DNA from 2 places in the Nocardiopsis sp. M1B1 genome. Region 2 is predicted to be linked to the other one. Evidence: riboswitches for the same ligand, from Rfam matches in the RefSeq annotation. Region 2 holds a riboswitch; the other holds the start of a gene.
The links. A riboswitch is a leader RNA that binds a small molecule or an ion and turns the genes downstream of it on or off. The one in region 2 is predicted to bind cobalamin.

Region 1 (3,714 bases), 2.0 Mb from region 2:
GCGGGGTGTCGGTGGGCCTGCCGCGCTCCCGCGGGCGCTCGTAGGCGTCCGGGCCCAGGGCGTCGAGGCGGGCGCGCACGCGCGCGTCGGTGAAGGCGGGGGGACGGACGCCGTCCCGTCCGGTGTACTCGGCCTCGGCCCCCTCGGACAGCACACGGCCGAGCAGAGCCGTCTCCCGGGCCTTCTGCCGGGCGAAGGCCAGGGCCCCGCGCAGCTCGGGGGCGAGGGAGGTCTCGGCGTCCAGGTCCAGGGGCACGTGCAGCAGGGAGCAGGAGGTGCTCACGGTCAGCTCGTCGGTGAGGGCGAGCAGGGTGCCGAGTGCGGCGACGGCGGCCGGGATGTCGGTGCGCCAGACGTTGCGCCCCTCCACCACGCCCGCGACCAGGCGGGTGGCGCCCAAGCCGGAGATCCGCACCAGGTCGTCCACGCCCTCGTCGTCGGTGACCAGGTCCAGGCCGACCGCCTCGACCGCGGACTCCTTGAGGACGCGCAGGGCCGCGGAGCCGATGGAGCCGAAGTAGGTGGACACGAGCAGGGAGGGCCGGTCGGTGACCGCGCCCAGGCGCTGGTAGGCGCGCTCCAGGTGGCCGACGGCGGCGCGGCCCTCGTCGGTGGCCAGGATCGGCTCGTCCAGCTGGACCTCGGTGGCGCCCGCGGCCCGCAGGTCGCCGAGCAGCTGGGCGTAGGCGTCCAGGAGCTGGTCGAGCAGCTGGACGGGTTCCCAGCCCTCGGGGGCGCCGTCGGCGGGCTTGGCCAGCAGCAGGAAGGTGAGCGGGCCGACCAGGACCGGGCGGGTGTGGAAGCCCGCCTCGGCGGCCTCGCGGAACTCGGCGACGGGCTTGTCGCCCACCAGGCGCGGACGGGTGCCGGGCGAGAGCTCGGGGACCAGGTAGTGGTAGTTCGTGTCGAACCACTTGGTCATCTCCAGCGGAGGGGCGCCCTGCTCGCCGCGGGCGAGCGCGAAGTAGCGGCGCAGCTCCTCCTCGCGGTCCGGAGCCGCGGCGGGCGGGGCGAAGCGGGAGGGGACCAGGTCGAACAGGACCGCTGTGTCCAGCACGTGGTCGTAGTAGGAGAACGTGTTGGAGGGGATGTCGTCGACACCGGCCTCGCGCAGCTGGGCGTAGACGCCCAGGCGCAGGTCGGCGGCGACCGCGTCCAGTTCCCGGGCGGTGGTGCGGCCCCTCCAGTGGGACTCGCAGGCGCGCTTGAGCTCGCGGTCGGGGCCGATGCGCGGGTAGCCGTGCACGGTCGAGCGCACGGAGGGGCGCGGCCCGCCCGGGGCCGCGGAAGGCGCGGGGGTCGTGGTCATGAGCTTCTCTCCCTCGTCGAAAGCCGGGTACCGGCCGCGGGGAGGAGAAGAGGGGCGGGCACGCCGACGGACGCGCCGCGGGCGCGCACCGGACCTGCCACCGCCTCCGGCCCTCCCTCGGGGCGCGGGACCACCGGCGCCGCGGGCGCGTCGCCGGGTGGAGGCAGGTCTTCGGACTCGGGGGCGCGGGCGGTGCGGACACCGCTCCTCCTACTGGCCGCCGCTTCCCGGTTTCCGGTCTCGGCGACCGGCACTACCAGTGCTCATGGCGACGTTCGTTCCCCCATACCGCTGCGGGGCAGTCCCGGACTCGCACCGGGTTCCCTCTTGCGACATGGTTCCGCCCCGTTCGTTCCGGGCCGGGCCCGGGACGCGGGGGTGGATCATGTACCTTCCACGGCTGCAAGTATAGGGAGGGCCCCCTTCGCCCCTGTACCCGGCGTGCGGCCCCATGCGCCCGGCCCGGACGGTGAGAACCCCCGTCCTTCGGTCGGCGTCACACACGAAGTCAAGCGTTGCGCGGGTGAGCCCTCTCTGCTCCCCGCGGACGTTCGTCTGAGCGATGAACGTGGAGATTCCCTCGTGAATAAGCAGTCCCGCCTCGCCATGGCACCGGACCACCCCCTGATCACGGTCGTGGTAGCCCTGGCGATCCTGGCGGGCATGGTGTTGTTTGCCACCCGCTCCTCCGGAGAGCCCGAGCCCGGGCCGCGGACGCAGGGAGCGCCGCTCTCCGAGGGCGAGCCGCCTCCCCCGGCCTCCGGCGAGCCCGACGGGCTCACCGAGGTGGACGCGGCCGCCGTGGCGGGCGTGGAGGAGGCCGAGCTGCCCTACGACGGGGAGATCTCCGTCTCGGTGACCTACCCGGTGATCCCCAACGCCGAGCCGCTGGCCGACTTCCTGGAGCGCGAGCTGTCCGACGAGGTGCGCGCCTTCGAGGCGGCCAACCCCGGTGCGGTCTCCTTCGAGGCGGGGTGGAACCTGACCGCGGCGCGCGACGGCCTGCTGGGGGTCCGCGTGACCCGGGTGGAGACCGACTCCGAGGGGTCCCGGGAGGGTTACACCACCTACTGGTACGACACCGAGACCGCGGCGCACCACCCCTCCGCCGCGCTGGTCGGCGGTCAGGAGCAGCTGGAGGAGCTCAACGGACTGGTGCGCGGCGCCGTCGGGAGCGGGGAGGGCGGGGAGGGCCCGGCCGACCCCGACGTCATCCACCCGATCAGCTCCCTGTACGACTCGGTGGGCTTCAACCCCGACGGGGACCTGGTCGTGGAGTTCGACGCCGGGCAGGTCGCCCCGGCGCGGGAGGGCCGCACCCGCGCGGTGGTCGCCGCCGGTGAGGCCGAGGGCCTGCTGTCCGAGCTGGGCCTGCGCGTGCGCGACGCCGCGACCGTGGGCGTGGACGACTTCTCCATCGCCGCCCCGCCCCGGGCCGACAAGGACGGCCGGGAGGACGGCGCCGTCCCCGGACAGGTGCCCGCGGTGGACCCCGGCGTCGGCTGCTCCGACCCCGACACCAAGTGCGTGGCGCTGACCTACGACGACGGCCCCGGCGGGCGCACCCCCGAACTGCTGGACGCCCTCGCCGAGTACGACGCGCGGGCCACGTTCTTCGTCACCGGCAACCCCGTCATGGAGCACCCGCACACGGTGCGGCGCGCCTACGCCGAGGGGCACGAGATCGCCAACCACACCCTGAACCACCCCGACCTGGCCGGCCTGGGCGCGGGAGGGGTGCGCGCGGACCTGGACGTCGTGCAGGCGCTGGTGTACCGCGAGACGGGTTACACCATGGACCTCATGCGTCCGCCCTACGGCTCGACCGACGATGGCGTGGCCTCGGTGACCGCGGACATGGGCCTGGCCCAGATCCTGTGGAGCGTGGACACCCTCGACTGGAAGGACCGCAAGGCCTCGTTGATCCACGACCGGGTGCTGGAGGGCGCTTCGGACGGGGCGATCATCCTCATGCACGACATCCACGGCACCACCGTCGACGCCTCCCTCACGGCGATCCGGGAACTGCACGAGCAGGGGTACACCATGGTCACGGTGTCCCAGCTGCTGGGGACCACGACCCCCGGCGAGACCTACATGGACGGGGTCCCCGACGCCCCCGAGGAGAGCGCCGAGCCCTCCGGGGAACCCGCTGAGGGGGCCGAGGAGGCTTCCGAGGGGGCCTGAGGGCGCGGCGTCACGGCGCGGCGGGCGGTCCGGGTGAGGATGGCCCCGGGAGGGCTTCGGGGCCGCGGCCGGTGGGACGCACGGGACGCGGAGCCGTGTGAGGGCACCGGGCGGTGCCGGTAGGGCGCCCCGCACGGGCGTCCTCGGTCTCCGGCGCGTCGCCCGTCCCGGGGCGGTGACCACATGTGGTCACCGCCCCGGGACGGGTGGGGGCGTCC
Region 2 (3,714 bases):
ACCAGCCACAGCCGTGTCCCCAGGGAGCGGGCCAGCTCGTCGCCGAGCGCCACCGCGTTCAGGGACCGGGCCACCGCCACCGCCGCCACCAGCCCCGCGGCCAGGAACGGCAGCGCCTGGAGCAGCGCCGCGCCGTCGGCGCCCGCCAGCGAGCCCACCACCCAGAACCGGTACTCCTCCAGACTCGCGCGGTCGCGCAGGACGATCGCCGAGGTCAGCGAGCCCAGCAGGGCCGAGACCGCGGCTCCGGCGAGCGTGAGCCTGACCGGACCGCCGCCCTCCCGGCCCAGCGACCCGACGGCGTAGACCGCGCAGACGGCCGCCGCGGCGCCCGCGAAGGCGAAGCCGACGTAGCCCAGCAGCGAGGACGCACCGAACACGCTGATCGCCAGGACCGCGGCCAGGGAGGCGCCCGCGTTGACGCCGAGCACGCCGGGATCGCCGAGGGGGTTGCGGGTCACCCCCTGCGCCAGGACCCCGGACACGCCCAGGGCCGCGCCGACCGCCAGCCCGGCCAGGGTGCGCGGCACACGCAGGTGCCGCACGACCAGGTCGGTGTCCGAACCGGTGAAACCGGCGTAGGCGAGGTACACGTCGGACACCGACAGCCGCTCGTAGCCGACCAGGACCGATACCAGCAGGGTCGCGGCCAGGACCAGCAGGGCCACCGCCAGCCCGGCCGCGCGGGCGCGGGCTCCGGCGAGCACCCCGGAACCGTCGGCGGCGGCCCGCAGCCGGTGCCGGACCCCCGAGGGCACGGTCGTCACGGGCCTCTCGGCCACATGGGGGGCCATCGGCCCGCCTACCCGAACAGGCCGGGGTGCAGGATCCGGGCCACCGTCTCCACCGCGGCCGCGCTGCGCACACCCGCGGAGCGGTCGGCGAAGGTGAACTCCTCCACCTGCCCCCCGGTGACCGCGGTCAGGTTGGCCAGCACGGGGTCGGCCGTGATCCGCTCCACGTCCGGGGCGGCGTCGGCGGCGGTCATCCGCGCGTCGCAGCACACGTCGACCAGGATGAAGTCGGGGTCGCGCGCGATCACGTCCTCGACGGCCACGTCGTGGTTGCGCCCGCCGTCCAAGTCGGCGAAGGCGTTGACGCCGCCGGCCAGCCGGATGATCTCGGTGGAGAAGTCCTGCCCGCCTGCCACCCGGAACCCCTGGTCGCTGGGGCGGCCGACCATCACCGTGGGCCGGTCCTCCTCGGGCACGCGGCCCTCCAGGGCCCGGGCGACCCCGCCTACCGTGCCCTCCATGTCCGCGACGACCTCCTCGGCGCGCTCGCGCGCGTCGAACAGCGCTCCCAGGTCCCGCAGGTCGGCGTAGACGCTGTCCATCGTCACCGAGGCCGGGTCGATGGTCGCGTCGGTGCGGCCGTCCCCGCTCGGGCACAGCGGTGCCGGGATCCAGCTGCCGACGCCCAGCTCGCGCAGGGAGGCCCGCGTGCCGAGGTTCTCGTCGGTGAACACGTCGTTGAACCCGGCGAGCACGAAGTCGGGCCTGTGGCTGAGCAGCTCCTCGCGGCTGGGCAGGTTGGGGTAGTACTCCTGCCCGGCCTGGGCGTCGGCGTACTCCTCCAGGACGGCGGCGTCCAGGAACGCCGTCCCCACCAGGCGGTCGCTGAGGCCCAGCGCGTGGGCGGTCTCGATGGCGGGCTGGTAGGCGGCGAACACCCGTTCCGGCGGGCTGTCCGCGGCCACCTCGACGCCGCAGTTGCGGATCGTCTCCCCGGCGGCCTCGGGGGAGGGGTCGGCGGTGCCCCCGCCGCAGGCGGTCGCGGCCAGGAGCAGGGCGAGGGCGGCGCAGGCGGGCAGGCGGTACCGGACCGCGCGTGCCCCGGTGGGCTTCATCGAACAAACCATCCTTCGTGGTCTGATGACGCGGACGGTCGCAGCCGGTCTCCTGGCTCCCGGAGTCGGGCTCTGGCCCCGCGCCCCCACCCTTCCCGAGCCGTGTCCGGCCCAGTGGCGTGCGGGAGGCGCCCTCCGGTCACAGTGGCGAGGACCGCGCCGGACTTCCACCGGCTTCCCGTGCACTGCGACGTCGACGATATGGACTTGTGCTGACAGTCAACCGGCCACGGTAGTGCACGCGGGCCCCCTCCGCGAGACCCGCTCCCCCTCCCGGCCGACGGCCGCGGTCCCGGGGGCCGCCGGTCCGCACGCGTGGCCGGTCCGGGACCGGGAACAGGGAACGCATGGAACTGATCACGGTGGAGGACGTCCGCGCCGCTCAGGAGCGCCTGCGCGGGGAGGTGGTGTGCACCCCGCTGACGGCGGGCCCCGCCGGAGGGCCGCCGTTCCTGCTCAAACCCGAGAGCCTCCAGCCCACCGGGGCCTTCAAGCTGCGCGGCGCCACCAACGCCGTCGCCCTGCTCGACCCCGCCCGGCGCCGCAGCGGTGTGGTGACCCACTCCTCGGGCAACCACGGCCAGGCGCTCGCCTACGCCGCTGCCCGGCAGGGGGCGCCATGCACCGTCGTCGTCCCCGAGGGCGCGCCCGGGGTGAAGGTCGACCGCATGCGCGCCCTCGGCGCCCGCATCGTCGTGGTCGCCCCCCGGGAGCGGGAGGCCACCGCGCGGCGGCTCCGGGACGAGGAGGGGCTCACCCTGGTCCCGCCCTTCGACGACCCGCGCGTCATCGCGGGCCAGGGCACGGTCGGCCTGGAGATCCTGGAGCAGTCGCCCGGGGTCGCGACCGTCGTCGTGCCCGTGGGCGGGGGCGGGCTGGCCTCGGGGGTGGCCACCGCCGCGCTGGCCGCCGCGGGCCCGCGCCGTGTCCGCGTCGTGGGGGTGGAGCCCGAACTGGCCGCCGACGCCGCCGAGAGCCTGCGCACCGGGAGCCTGGTCGCCTGGCCGCCCGAGCGCACCCACCGCACCATGGCCGACGGGGTGCGCGTGTGCCTGTCCGAGCTGACCTTCGCCCACCTGCGCGCCCGCCTGGACGAGGTCGTCACCGTGACCGAGGAGGAGATCGCCCGCGCCGTCGCCGCACTCGCCCACGGGGCGCGTCTGGTGGCCGAGCCCAGCGGGGCCCTGGCCGCGGCCGCGGTCCTGGCGGGCCGGGTGCCCACCGCGCACGGACGCCCGCAGGAGACGGTCGCGGTCGTCTCGGGGGGCAACGCCGACCCGGAGCTGTTCGCCCGCCTGGTGGCGTGAGCCGCGCGACCGGACGGGGCGGAGGCCGCCCGCCGGGGCCACGCCCTGGCGGGGCCGTTCTCAGGCGCGGGAGCCCCCGCCGCCGGCGGGCCCGCTCCCGTTCACCCGCTCCCGCTCGTCCGCGCGCGCCGCCACGGGGTTCGCGCGCCGGGCGGCGCGCGCGGCGCGGTCCTCGCGGCGGCGCATGGCCATGTCCGACAGGGCGGCCAGACCGAAGGCGATGACGACGGCGGCGACGATCAGCACGGTCCACAGCGCGGTACCGAAGGAATCGGGGTCGATCATGGGTGCTCCGAGGGGCTCGGGGGTGGACGTGCCGACAGCACAACCGTAATAGGCGTTAACTTTCGGACCGACTGTTAGCGGCAGTGAACTGGGTCATACACACGTCGCCGCACGTCCGCACGCCGCACACGGCGAGGGCCCGGGACGGCGTCACGTGCCGTCCCGGGCCCTCGCCGGGCGAGTCCCGAGCCCCCTACAGGATCGAACCCGGGGAGTAGGCGGCCGCCTCCGGGTGCGCGGCCACGATCGCGTCGATCTGCTCCACCACGGCGG

Region 1: linked by a shared signal. The riboswitch ahead of metE (5-methyltetrahydropteroyltriglutamate--homocysteine S-methyltransferase) and the one ahead of ACSTA4_RS16960 (ABC transporter substrate-binding protein) in region 2 are both predicted to bind cobalamin.

The regions. Positions count from the first base shown of each region.
Region 1 is NZ_CP196194.1:1,896,775-1,900,488, reverse strand. It holds gene metE (5-methyltetrahydropteroyltriglutamate--homocysteine S-methyltransferase) at 1-1,309, opposite strand, end outside; cobalamin riboswitch at 1,475-1,635, opposite strand; gene ACSTA4_RS08205 (polysaccharide deacetylase family protein) at 1,916-3,496, shown strand.
Region 2 is NZ_CP196194.1:3,880,833-3,884,546, reverse strand. It holds gene ACSTA4_RS16965 (FecCD family ABC transporter permease) at 1-794, opposite strand, end outside; gene ACSTA4_RS16960 (ABC transporter substrate-binding protein) at 803-1,849, opposite strand; cobalamin riboswitch at 1,875-2,054, opposite strand; gene ACSTA4_RS16955 (threonine ammonia-lyase) at 2,197-3,156, shown strand; gene ACSTA4_RS16950 (histidine kinase) at 3,217-3,441, opposite strand; gene purB (adenylosuccinate lyase) at 3,635-3,714, opposite strand, start outside.